DNA from 2 places in the Pseudarthrobacter sp. 05T312 genome. Region 1 is predicted to be linked to the other one. Evidence: riboswitches for the same ligand, from Rfam matches in the RefSeq annotation. Region 1 holds a riboswitch; the other holds the start of a gene.
What was found. Region 1 has a riboswitch for S-adenosylmethionine ahead of AC1DIP_RS05600 (DUF1737 domain-containing protein). Riboswitches for the same ligand answer to the same signal wherever they lie in the genome.

Region 1 (4,426 bases):
CGAAGGTCAGGACCGTTCCGCCGGCACTCATCTGCTTCGCGGCCAGCCCGTACTGCGGGTGCGACTTCAGGAGCGGATACTTCACCCAGCCCACCGCCGGTTGTTCCTCCAGCCACTCGGCGAGGCGCAGCGCGGTGGCGGACGAGTGGTTGACGCGCAGGCCCATGGTCTCCAGGCCCTTGGTCAGGACCCAGGCGTTGAAAGCGGAAAGCGCGGGGCCGGTGTGCCGCATCAGCTGCTTCACCGGTCCGTCGATGAATTCCTTGGTGCCCAGGATGGCGCCGCCCATCACCCGGCCCTGCCCGTCGATGTGCTTGGTACCCGAGTAGACGATGACGTCGGCACCGAGGTCACCGCAGCGCTGCAGCAGGGGAGTGGCAAAGACGTTGTCCGCCACCACGGTGGCACCGGCCGCATGGGCCAGCTCACTGACGGCGGCGATGTCCACGATCTCCTGCATGGGGTTCGACGGCGACTCGAAGAACACGGCAGTGGTGGGCTTGGACAGGGCTTCGCGCCACTGGTCCAGGTCCGGGCCGTCCACAAAGACCGTCTCCACACCCCAACGGGGCAGGATCTCGTTCAGGACCACGAAGCACGAACCGAACAGTGACCGGGCGGCCACTACGCGGTCGCCGGCAGCCAGCAGGGCACCCAGCGCGGTGAACACGGCGGACATGCCCGACGCCGTCGCAAAGCAGGCTTCGGTGCCTTCCAGCAGCCTGAGCCGCTCCTGGAAGGTGGCCACGGACGGGTTGCCGTAGCGGGAGTAGACAAAGCGCTCGTCCTCACCCGTGAAGGCGCGTTCGGCTGCCGCAGCGGATTCGTAGACGAACCCGGAGTTCAGGAAGATGGCCTCGGACGTTTCCTGGAAGTTGGAGCGGTCCAGTCCTCCGCGGACTGCCTGGGTGTCGGGGTTCCAGCCGGGGGCGTCTGGGTTGAAGGTCACTTAGTTCTTTCCGAGGTTGGTGGGGAGGCCGCGGTTCTTCCAGCCGTTGACGGTGCGTTCGCCGTAGCGGTCCGGCTCGCCTTCGAAGCCCTCCAGCACGTTGTACGCGGTGAAGCCGGCCTGGGTGGCGGCCGAGGCAGCCGCGATGGACCGCTGGCCGGAGCGGCACAGGAAGAGCAGTTCCGCCTGGGGATCCTCCGGCGCCTGCGCCTGGAGGTCCTTGACGAAGTCGGGATTGGGGATGCCGCCGGGGAAGGTCCACTGGATGAACAGCGGATCGTTGTCAGTGGCCTTGGTGTCCGGGATGCCGATGTGGGCCCATTCGCCCTCGGTGCGGACGTCAACCAGGATGGCGCCCTCCTCCAGCTTGGCCCACGCTTCCTGCGGCGTCAGGTCTCCTGCGTAGCTCATGCGTGGCCCTCGCCGTCGAAGTCGCCCTCAAGGTCGGCGTCGAGCCGGTCCACCGCGGTGGCGACGGCGGCATCGGCTGAGGCGATCGCGGCCGGAAGGACGATTGCCTGCGCCACGATGACGCTGGTGCCGTTGAAGGTCGCCGCCGGGCTGCCGTGCAGGACGTAGCCGTCGGCGAGTGCGGCGGAGATCCGCTCGCAGAATTCACGGGTGTCCGCGCCGGTAATCAGGCGGTAGGACAGTCTTTCGTCAGGGGCGGGTGCGTCGGACACGACGGATCTCCTTCTTTCACGCTTGCAGCTCGAATCGGTCGATATGCCGAGTATTCACCTGAGGCACCCCGCCGCGAAAGGGAGGGTTGCCGACCGGCAAGTCAGGGCTTGGCGCCGGTACTCATTACTCCCCAAAAACGTAACACCTGCCGCGCCCAGCCGCATCGCCGCCGTCGTCATGTTCCGTCATTGAGCTGCCCGCCACGCGGCGCTGGGACTGCCGCGGACCGATAAAGTTCTTACGGGGGGCGCCGCCCCGTATCCAGAGCAATGAGTACCGGGGGTCCTTGTCAGCATGCGGGCACACGTATCGCAACACCACGCCGCCATCCGGCGTCACCGTCCGCGTTCCGCCGCGGCCTTCCTGGCCGCCGTTTTCATCGCCCTCCTGGCAGTGGTGGCCCCGGCGTCCCCGGCGCAGGCGGCCGGACCGACACCGGACAAGGGCAAACCCTGGCTGGGGGCGGTCCTCGAATGGGGTGAGGACACGGCCGCGGGCTTCAGCGACCGGCTGGGCGCAAGCCCGGCGCTCTTCGGCCACGACATCACCATTCCGTACCGCGAATCCGAGCGGAATGACATCGAGGGCTTCCTGCAGCAGACCGCAGCCAAGGGCGCCCACGCCATGCTCACGGTCAAGCCGTCGGTGCCGCTGGACCAGCTCGGCACCGCGGAGGCGGAAGCGTTCGCAGCGCAGGTGCATGACCTGACCTCGGGATTCAAGGGCCAACTCCTGGTCCGCTTCGCCCCCGACATGAATGCCAGCTGGGTGGCCTGGGGCCAGCAGCCGGCCACGTACCGGCAGGCCTTCCAGGCCGTGGCGGCAGCCTTCAAGAAGGACGACGGCGGCCGGGCCACCATGGTGTGGGCGCCGTACCTGGGGAAGGACTACCCCTTCGACCGGAACCGGAATGCGCCGCAGCCGGGAAGCGACGGCTTTGCCCTCCTGGACACGAACGGGGACGGAACCTGGAACGGAAGCGACAGCGCCTACGCTCCCTACTACCCGGGCGACGACGCCGTGGACTGGGTCGGGCTGGCGGCCTACCATGACGACACTGCCGGAGCGGCGGCCGTCAACTCCCTCCCGCATGCGGGCGAACTTGAAGACATGCTGACGGCCTCCGGCAGCGAAAACTTCTACGGCACCTACGCCGAAGGACACAAAAAGCCCTTCCTGCTCCAGACCTCAGCGTTCTACAGCCCGGCGTCCGGCGGGGCGCCCGAGCGGGACATCAAGACGGGGTGGTGGGACCAGGTAGTGTCAACTGCCACCTCTCCCGCTTTCGCCGGGACGGCCGCCGTGGTGTGGGACGAACGGACCAGCACGCGGGACACCGGCGTTGCAAGCATCAGCTGGCTGCTCACGGGAAGCCCGGACATCGCCAAGGCCGCCCTGGACCGGCTGAAGGCATCGCCCATTGTCACCGGCCCGGTCACGGACGTGGCATCCGCAGGCACGTACGTCCGCGCCAACACACTTACGGGGGCGGCCGCGTGGACTCTCGCTGCCGCCATGGTCATCCTCCTGGTGGCCCTGTGGCAGGTCCCGCGCCGGATCACCGCCGCCACGTCCTGGAGCTACCAGGATCCTTCCGCCAGGGATTCCCGGGTAGACCTGCTGCGCGGAATGGCCATTGTCTTCGTGGTGGTCAACCACCTGGGCTTGGCCTCGCTGTTCCAGCTGCTCACCCAGGAGGCGGTGGGTTTCGTGTCAGGCGCTGAGTTGTTTGTCCTGTTCTCCGGCCTGGTGGTGGGAATGGTGTACGGGCCCAAGGCCAAGGAGGATTTCGGCCGGGTGGTGGACCTGACGTCCCGCCGGGCCGGGAAGCTCTATGTCACTGCCCTGGCGGTGCTGGTCGGCGTCTTCCTGCTGTCCCTGCTCCCGTTCTTCCACACCGAGGCCCTGACCACGTTCGTGGACCAGGGAACCGGCGGCGCCGGACACAGCGGCGCGGGACGGACCTACGACCTCTACGCGGGCATGTCCTCGCTGTTCCAGTTCCCCGTGCCGCCCCAGGTGCTTCCGGCCATCGTGCTGCTGCAGTTCGGGCCCTGGCAGTTCAACGTCATGGGCCTTTACGTGGTGCTGCTGCTGGTCAGCCCCCTGATCCTCGCCGCCCTCAACCGCGGTAAGGCCATCTGGGTGTTGCTGGCGTCCTTCGCCGTGTATGCGGCCGGGGCGGTGACCAGGTTCCGGCTCCTGCCGTCGCAGTTCGAGGACTCGTTCCCCCTGCTGGTGTGGCAGGTGCTTTTCGTCCTCGGCCTGGTTGTCGGCTACCACCGCCGCAGCATCGTCGCGTGGCTCGCGGCGCACACCTGGGTGGTGGCCGCCTGCACCGCGGCGGCATTCGCACTGGCCTTCCTGTCCTGGGGCAACCCGTACCTGGCCAACAACTACGACGTCCGGCTGGCGCTCATGCCGGATGCCACCTACCGGGCCATGTATGACTCGCTGTTCGGCCGGACCTACCTGGCGCCCGGCCGCCTGCTCAACGTCCTGGTCCTGGTGGTAGCGGCCTACGCCTTCCTCAGCGCCTACTGGAAACCCGTACAGCGGGCCCTGGGCTGGTTCCTGATCCCGCTGGGCCGCGCCACGCTCTACGTGTTCATCATGCACGTGCTGCTGATCGCCGTCGTAGCCAACATCCCGGCGCTGCAGCAGCAGAGCATCTTCCTCAACACCGCTGCCTACGCCGTGGTGCTGGGCCTCCTGTGGGTGATGGTCCGGACCAGGTTCCTATTCCGGATCATCCCCACCTAGGCGGAGCAGCCACGTCGGCAGGAGGGGCTG
Region 2 (4,426 bases), on a different contig from region 1:
GCCCAGTCCGCTCCCGGGGCACCGCGGCCGGAAGGGCGTGGCAGTGGCGCGGAGCACTGACTCCTGGGACGAATCCGACGTCCGGATCCGCCCCAGCAAGAAAGGTTCCCGCCCGCGCACCAAGGACCGGCCCAGCCACGACGACGCCGAGACCGGGCGGATCATTACGGTTGACCGTGGCCGGTACACGGCAGTGGTGGGCGAGGACTCGGACAACGAGCGCATCGTCATCGCAGCGCGTGCCCGCGAACTCCGCCGGTCACCGGTTGTCGCCGGTGACTTCGTCTCGCTTGTGGGCGACGTGTCCGGCGCGCCGGACACGCTTGCCCGCCTGGTGAAAATCCAGGACCGCCACACCCTCCTGCGCCGTAGCGCCGACGACACCGACCCCATCGAGCGGGCCGTGGTGGCCAACGCAGACCAGCTGGTAATCGTGGTGGCGGCCGCCAACCCGGAGCCCCGCACCGGGTTCATCGACCGCGCCCTCGTGGCAGCCTACGACGCCGGGATCGAACCGATCCTGCTGGTCACCAAGGCCGACGTCAAGGACCCGGCCGGGTTGCTGTCCAATTACACGCACTTGGAATTTCCGGTAATCATCAGCCGGACAGCGGACGCGCAGGCGTCCGGAATCGATGCACGGTCCGACGACGGCCTCTCCGCCCGGCTGGACAGCGCCGCGGTGGCAGCCCTTCGCGCCCACCTCGACGGCAAGGTCACCGTGATGCTCGGGCACTCCGGTGTGGGAAAGTCCACCATGGTGAACGCCCTGACCGGCGCCGAGCGGGCGACGGGCGGAGTGAATGCGGTCACGGGGCGTGGCCGCCACACGTCGTCGTCAGCCCTGGCCCTGCGCCTGGCTGACGCGCCGGCCGGCAGCTGGATCATCGACACCCCCGGTATCCGATCCTTCGGACTGGCGCACGTGGACCCGGACCGGATCCTGCGCTCATTCCCGGACCTCTCCCCCGGGATCGAAAACTGTGAACGCGGCTGCAAGCACACTGCAACGGCGGTGGACTGCGGGCTCGATGACTGGGTGGCGGGCGGCCACGCAGGTCCCACGGGCCCGGCACGCCTCGCATCGCTCCGGCGCCTGCTTGGGGCTGATCCGCGCATGGAAGCGCAGGAAACCAAGGAGCTTGGCAGCGTCAACTGACGCGTTCTCCCGGCAGATGCGTCCGCAGACGGTAGTTTGTAACCATGATCCAACCCGCTTCGAGCTACAACGATGACCTGCGCCTGGCCCATGTCCTGGCCGACTCCGTGGATGACCAGACCATGAGCCGCTTCAAGGCCCTTGACCTCCACGTTGAGACCAAGCCGGACCTGACGCCCGTCACCGACGCCGACAAGGCAGCCGAGGAAGCCATCCGGGGCCAGCTCTCCCGTTCCCGGCCCCGCGATGCCGTCCTCGGCGAGGAATTCGGCAGCACCGGGCACGGTTCGCGGCGCTGGATCATCGATCCCATCGACGGGACCAAGAATTTTGTCCGCGGGGTGCCGGTCTGGGCCACGCTGATCGCCCTGGTGGACGAAGGCGAACCCGTGGTGGGCGTGGTCAGCGCACCGGCCCTCGGCAAGCGCTGGTGGGCGGCAAAGGGCATGGGCGCGTACATGGGCAGGTCCCTGGCCGCTGCCACCCGCCTCCGCGTGTCCAACGTCTCGACCCTCTCCGACGCTTCCCTCTCCTACTCAAGCCTCAGCGGCTGGAAGGAACGCGGAAACCTCAACGAGTTCCTCGGGCTGACCGAGGACGTCTGGCGTACCCGGGCCTATGGCGACTTCTGGTCCTACTGCATGGTGGCAGAGGGCTCCGTGGACATCGCCTGCGAACCGGAGCTCAACCTCTACGACATGGCTGCGCTGGTGCCGATCGTGGTTGAGGCGGGCGGCCGGTTCACCTCCCTGGAAGGCGAAGACGGACCGTTCGGAGGGAACGCACTGGCCACCAACTCGATCCTGCACTCCGAGGTGCTGCACCGCCTCAACCCGTATCTGGACGATCTGCTGTAACTGCCACGGTTCTGCCCCTTAGGCGAATATTGCGACGCCGGACACCTCCAGACGGGGGTGTCCGGCGTCGTTTATTCGATATTGCGTAACAAAGCCCTTAACAATTGCCGCGGCTTCAATCCTGGCCGCCCCATGTCCTACGCTTTTATGCAGGTCACGAGTGCCAGCGCAAAACCCCGGTTTGCTGGCCGGCAACCCTCCATTCGCGGCGGGGTGCCCCGGGTGACGACCAGGCCGGTCCGGAGTGGATGCGGCAAGCGCGGATTCCCTATGCCGGAGTCCTGTATCCAAGTGAGGTCTCTGTGACAACTGCCACCGTCTCCCCCCAGCCCGCCATTGCCGGATCCGGCACTCCCGGCGATCGCCACGCCGCTGCCCGCCGTCCCCTCGCTGCCGTCACAGGCGCCGAAATCCAGGCACCGCTGATTTCCGGGGGCCACATCCGGTACGCGAACCTTGACTACGGCGCATCGGCTCCGGCGCTCTCCGTGGTCTCCGCCTACCTGAACGAGATCCTGCCCTACTACGCCAGTGTCCACCGCGGTGCCGGCTACGCGTCCCAAATCAGCACGTCCGTTTACGAGAACGCCCGCAGCATTGTCCGGGACTTCGTGGGCGGCCGGCAGGATGATTCGGTCATTTTCACCCGCAACACCACCGACTCACTGAACCTCCTGGCCGGCTGCCTGCCTGCCACCGGCGGCCGGCATGACGGCGAAGTCCTCTACCTGGACATCGAACACCATGCCAACCTCCTGCCATGGCAGGGCGTTCCGCACCGCAGCATCGTTGCCGCCGACACCATCACCGGCACCCTTGACGCCGTCCGGACCGAACTGGAGCAGGGCGGCGTCAGCCTGCTGGCCGTTACCGGCGCCTCCAACGTCACCGGCGAGATTCTTCCCATCCGCGCCCTGGCCGCGCTGGCCCACCAGCACGGCGCGCGGATCGTGGTGGACGCGGCCCAGCTCGCGCCGCACCGCCGGGTGGACATCAGCGCGGACGACGTCGACTACCTCGCCTTTTCCGGCCACAAGCTGTACGCGCCGTTCGGCGCGGGTGTCCTGGTGGGCCGTCCCGACTGGCTGGACAGCGGCGTCCCCCACCTCGCCGGCGGCGGCGCCGTCAAGGAAGCACGGCTCGACGGCGTCAGCTGGGCCACTGGCCCGGCCCGCCACGAGGGGGGCTCGCCGAACGTCCTCGGCGCCGCCACCCTGGCCCGCGCCACCCAGGTCATCGCCGAACTCGACCAGGACCGGTGGCACGCCCACGAATCCGCCATCCGTTCCTTCCTGGTGGAGGGCCTGCAGGACATCGACGGCGTCACCGTCCACCAGATCTTCAAGGACACCAACCCGGAAACGGACACCATCGGCGTGGTCAACTTCTCGGTGGAGGGCTACGACGCAGGACTGGTGGCCGCTTACCTTTCCGCAGAGCACGGGGTGGGCCTGCGCGACGGACGCTTCTGCGCCCATCCCCTGCTGAAGCGCCTGGGCCTGCCTTCCGGCTCCCTCCGGGCGAGTTTCGGCGTGGGCTCGCGGCTGGAGGATGCCGAACGCCTCCTTGCCGGTATCCGGGCTTTGCGCAGCAAGGGACTGGGATGGGACTACGTGGTGGATGCTGGCCGCTGGGTGCCCGCCAACGACTTCCGCACCTACCCGCACTGGGCACCCAATACCCCCGGGACGGCCGGCGCAGCCCCCTGCCTCGACGACTAGGCCGCGGGGCAGCGACTGCCTGCTGATGCCGGTCATGCGGTAAATTCGAAGGACATCCGCAGGCAGCACCAGAAGGAGGCCACGCGTGGTTCGGGGTGGCCCCAGGCTTGATCACGGCCGGCGCACGGAGCTCGGGCAGAGCTTCCAGGACGGCGGCCGCCACTACCAGCGCGTCCGGCCCGGCTATCCGGCCGAATCCGCGCGGTGGCTGGTACCGGCCGGAGCCCATGACGCCCTGGACGTCGGCGCAGGTACCGGAAAGTTCACCGCGCTGCTGCTGGCCATGGGACTGGACGTCACCGCCGTCGACCCTTCCGCGGACATGCTCGCCCAGCTGACGGCCCACTGCCCCGCCGCCACGGCTGCACCGGGGACGGCCGAGGCGACAGGCCTTCCCGACGCTGCCTTCGACGTCGTCACCGTTGCCCAGGCGTGGCACTGGTGCGATCCCCTAGCAGCGAGCACCGAGCTGGCGCGCGTCCTGCGCCCGCACGGAAGCCTGGGCCTGGTCTGGAACCAGCTGGACACCTCCGTCCCCTGGGTGCACCGGCTCTCCCGGATCATGCACGCCGGCGATGTCTACCGGCCCGGCCACAAGCCCGTCGTCGGGCCCGAATTCCACGGGCTCGAAGGTCACGTCACCCACTGGCAGGACAGGGTGACCACCGGTGACTTGATGGAGCTCACCA

Region 2: linked by a shared signal. The riboswitch ahead of AC1DIP_RS03970 (aminotransferase class V-fold PLP-dependent enzyme) and the one ahead of AC1DIP_RS05600 (DUF1737 domain-containing protein) in region 1 are both predicted to bind S-adenosylmethionine.

What each region holds. Positions count from the first base shown of each region.
Region 1 covers NZ_JBFTLY010000002.1:317,352-321,777, reverse strand. The annotation lists gene AC1DIP_RS05610 (O-succinylhomoserine sulfhydrylase) at 1-949, opposite strand, end outside; gene AC1DIP_RS05605 (rhodanese-like domain-containing protein) at 950-1,360, opposite strand; gene AC1DIP_RS05600 (DUF1737 domain-containing protein) at 1,357-1,632, opposite strand; SAM riboswitch class IV at 1,646-1,761, opposite strand; gene opgC (OpgC domain-containing protein) at 1,928-4,396, shown strand.
Region 2 covers NZ_JBFTLY010000001.1:803,478-807,903, reverse strand. The annotation lists gene aroA (3-phosphoshikimate 1-carboxyvinyltransferase) at 1-60, shown strand, start outside; gene rsgA (ribosome small subunit-dependent GTPase A) at 44-1,159, shown strand; gene hisN (histidinol-phosphatase) at 1,204-2,016, shown strand; SAM riboswitch class IV at 2,169-2,282, shown strand; gene AC1DIP_RS03970 (aminotransferase class V-fold PLP-dependent enzyme) at 2,319-3,737, shown strand; gene AC1DIP_RS03965 (class I SAM-dependent methyltransferase) at 3,823-4,426, shown strand, end outside.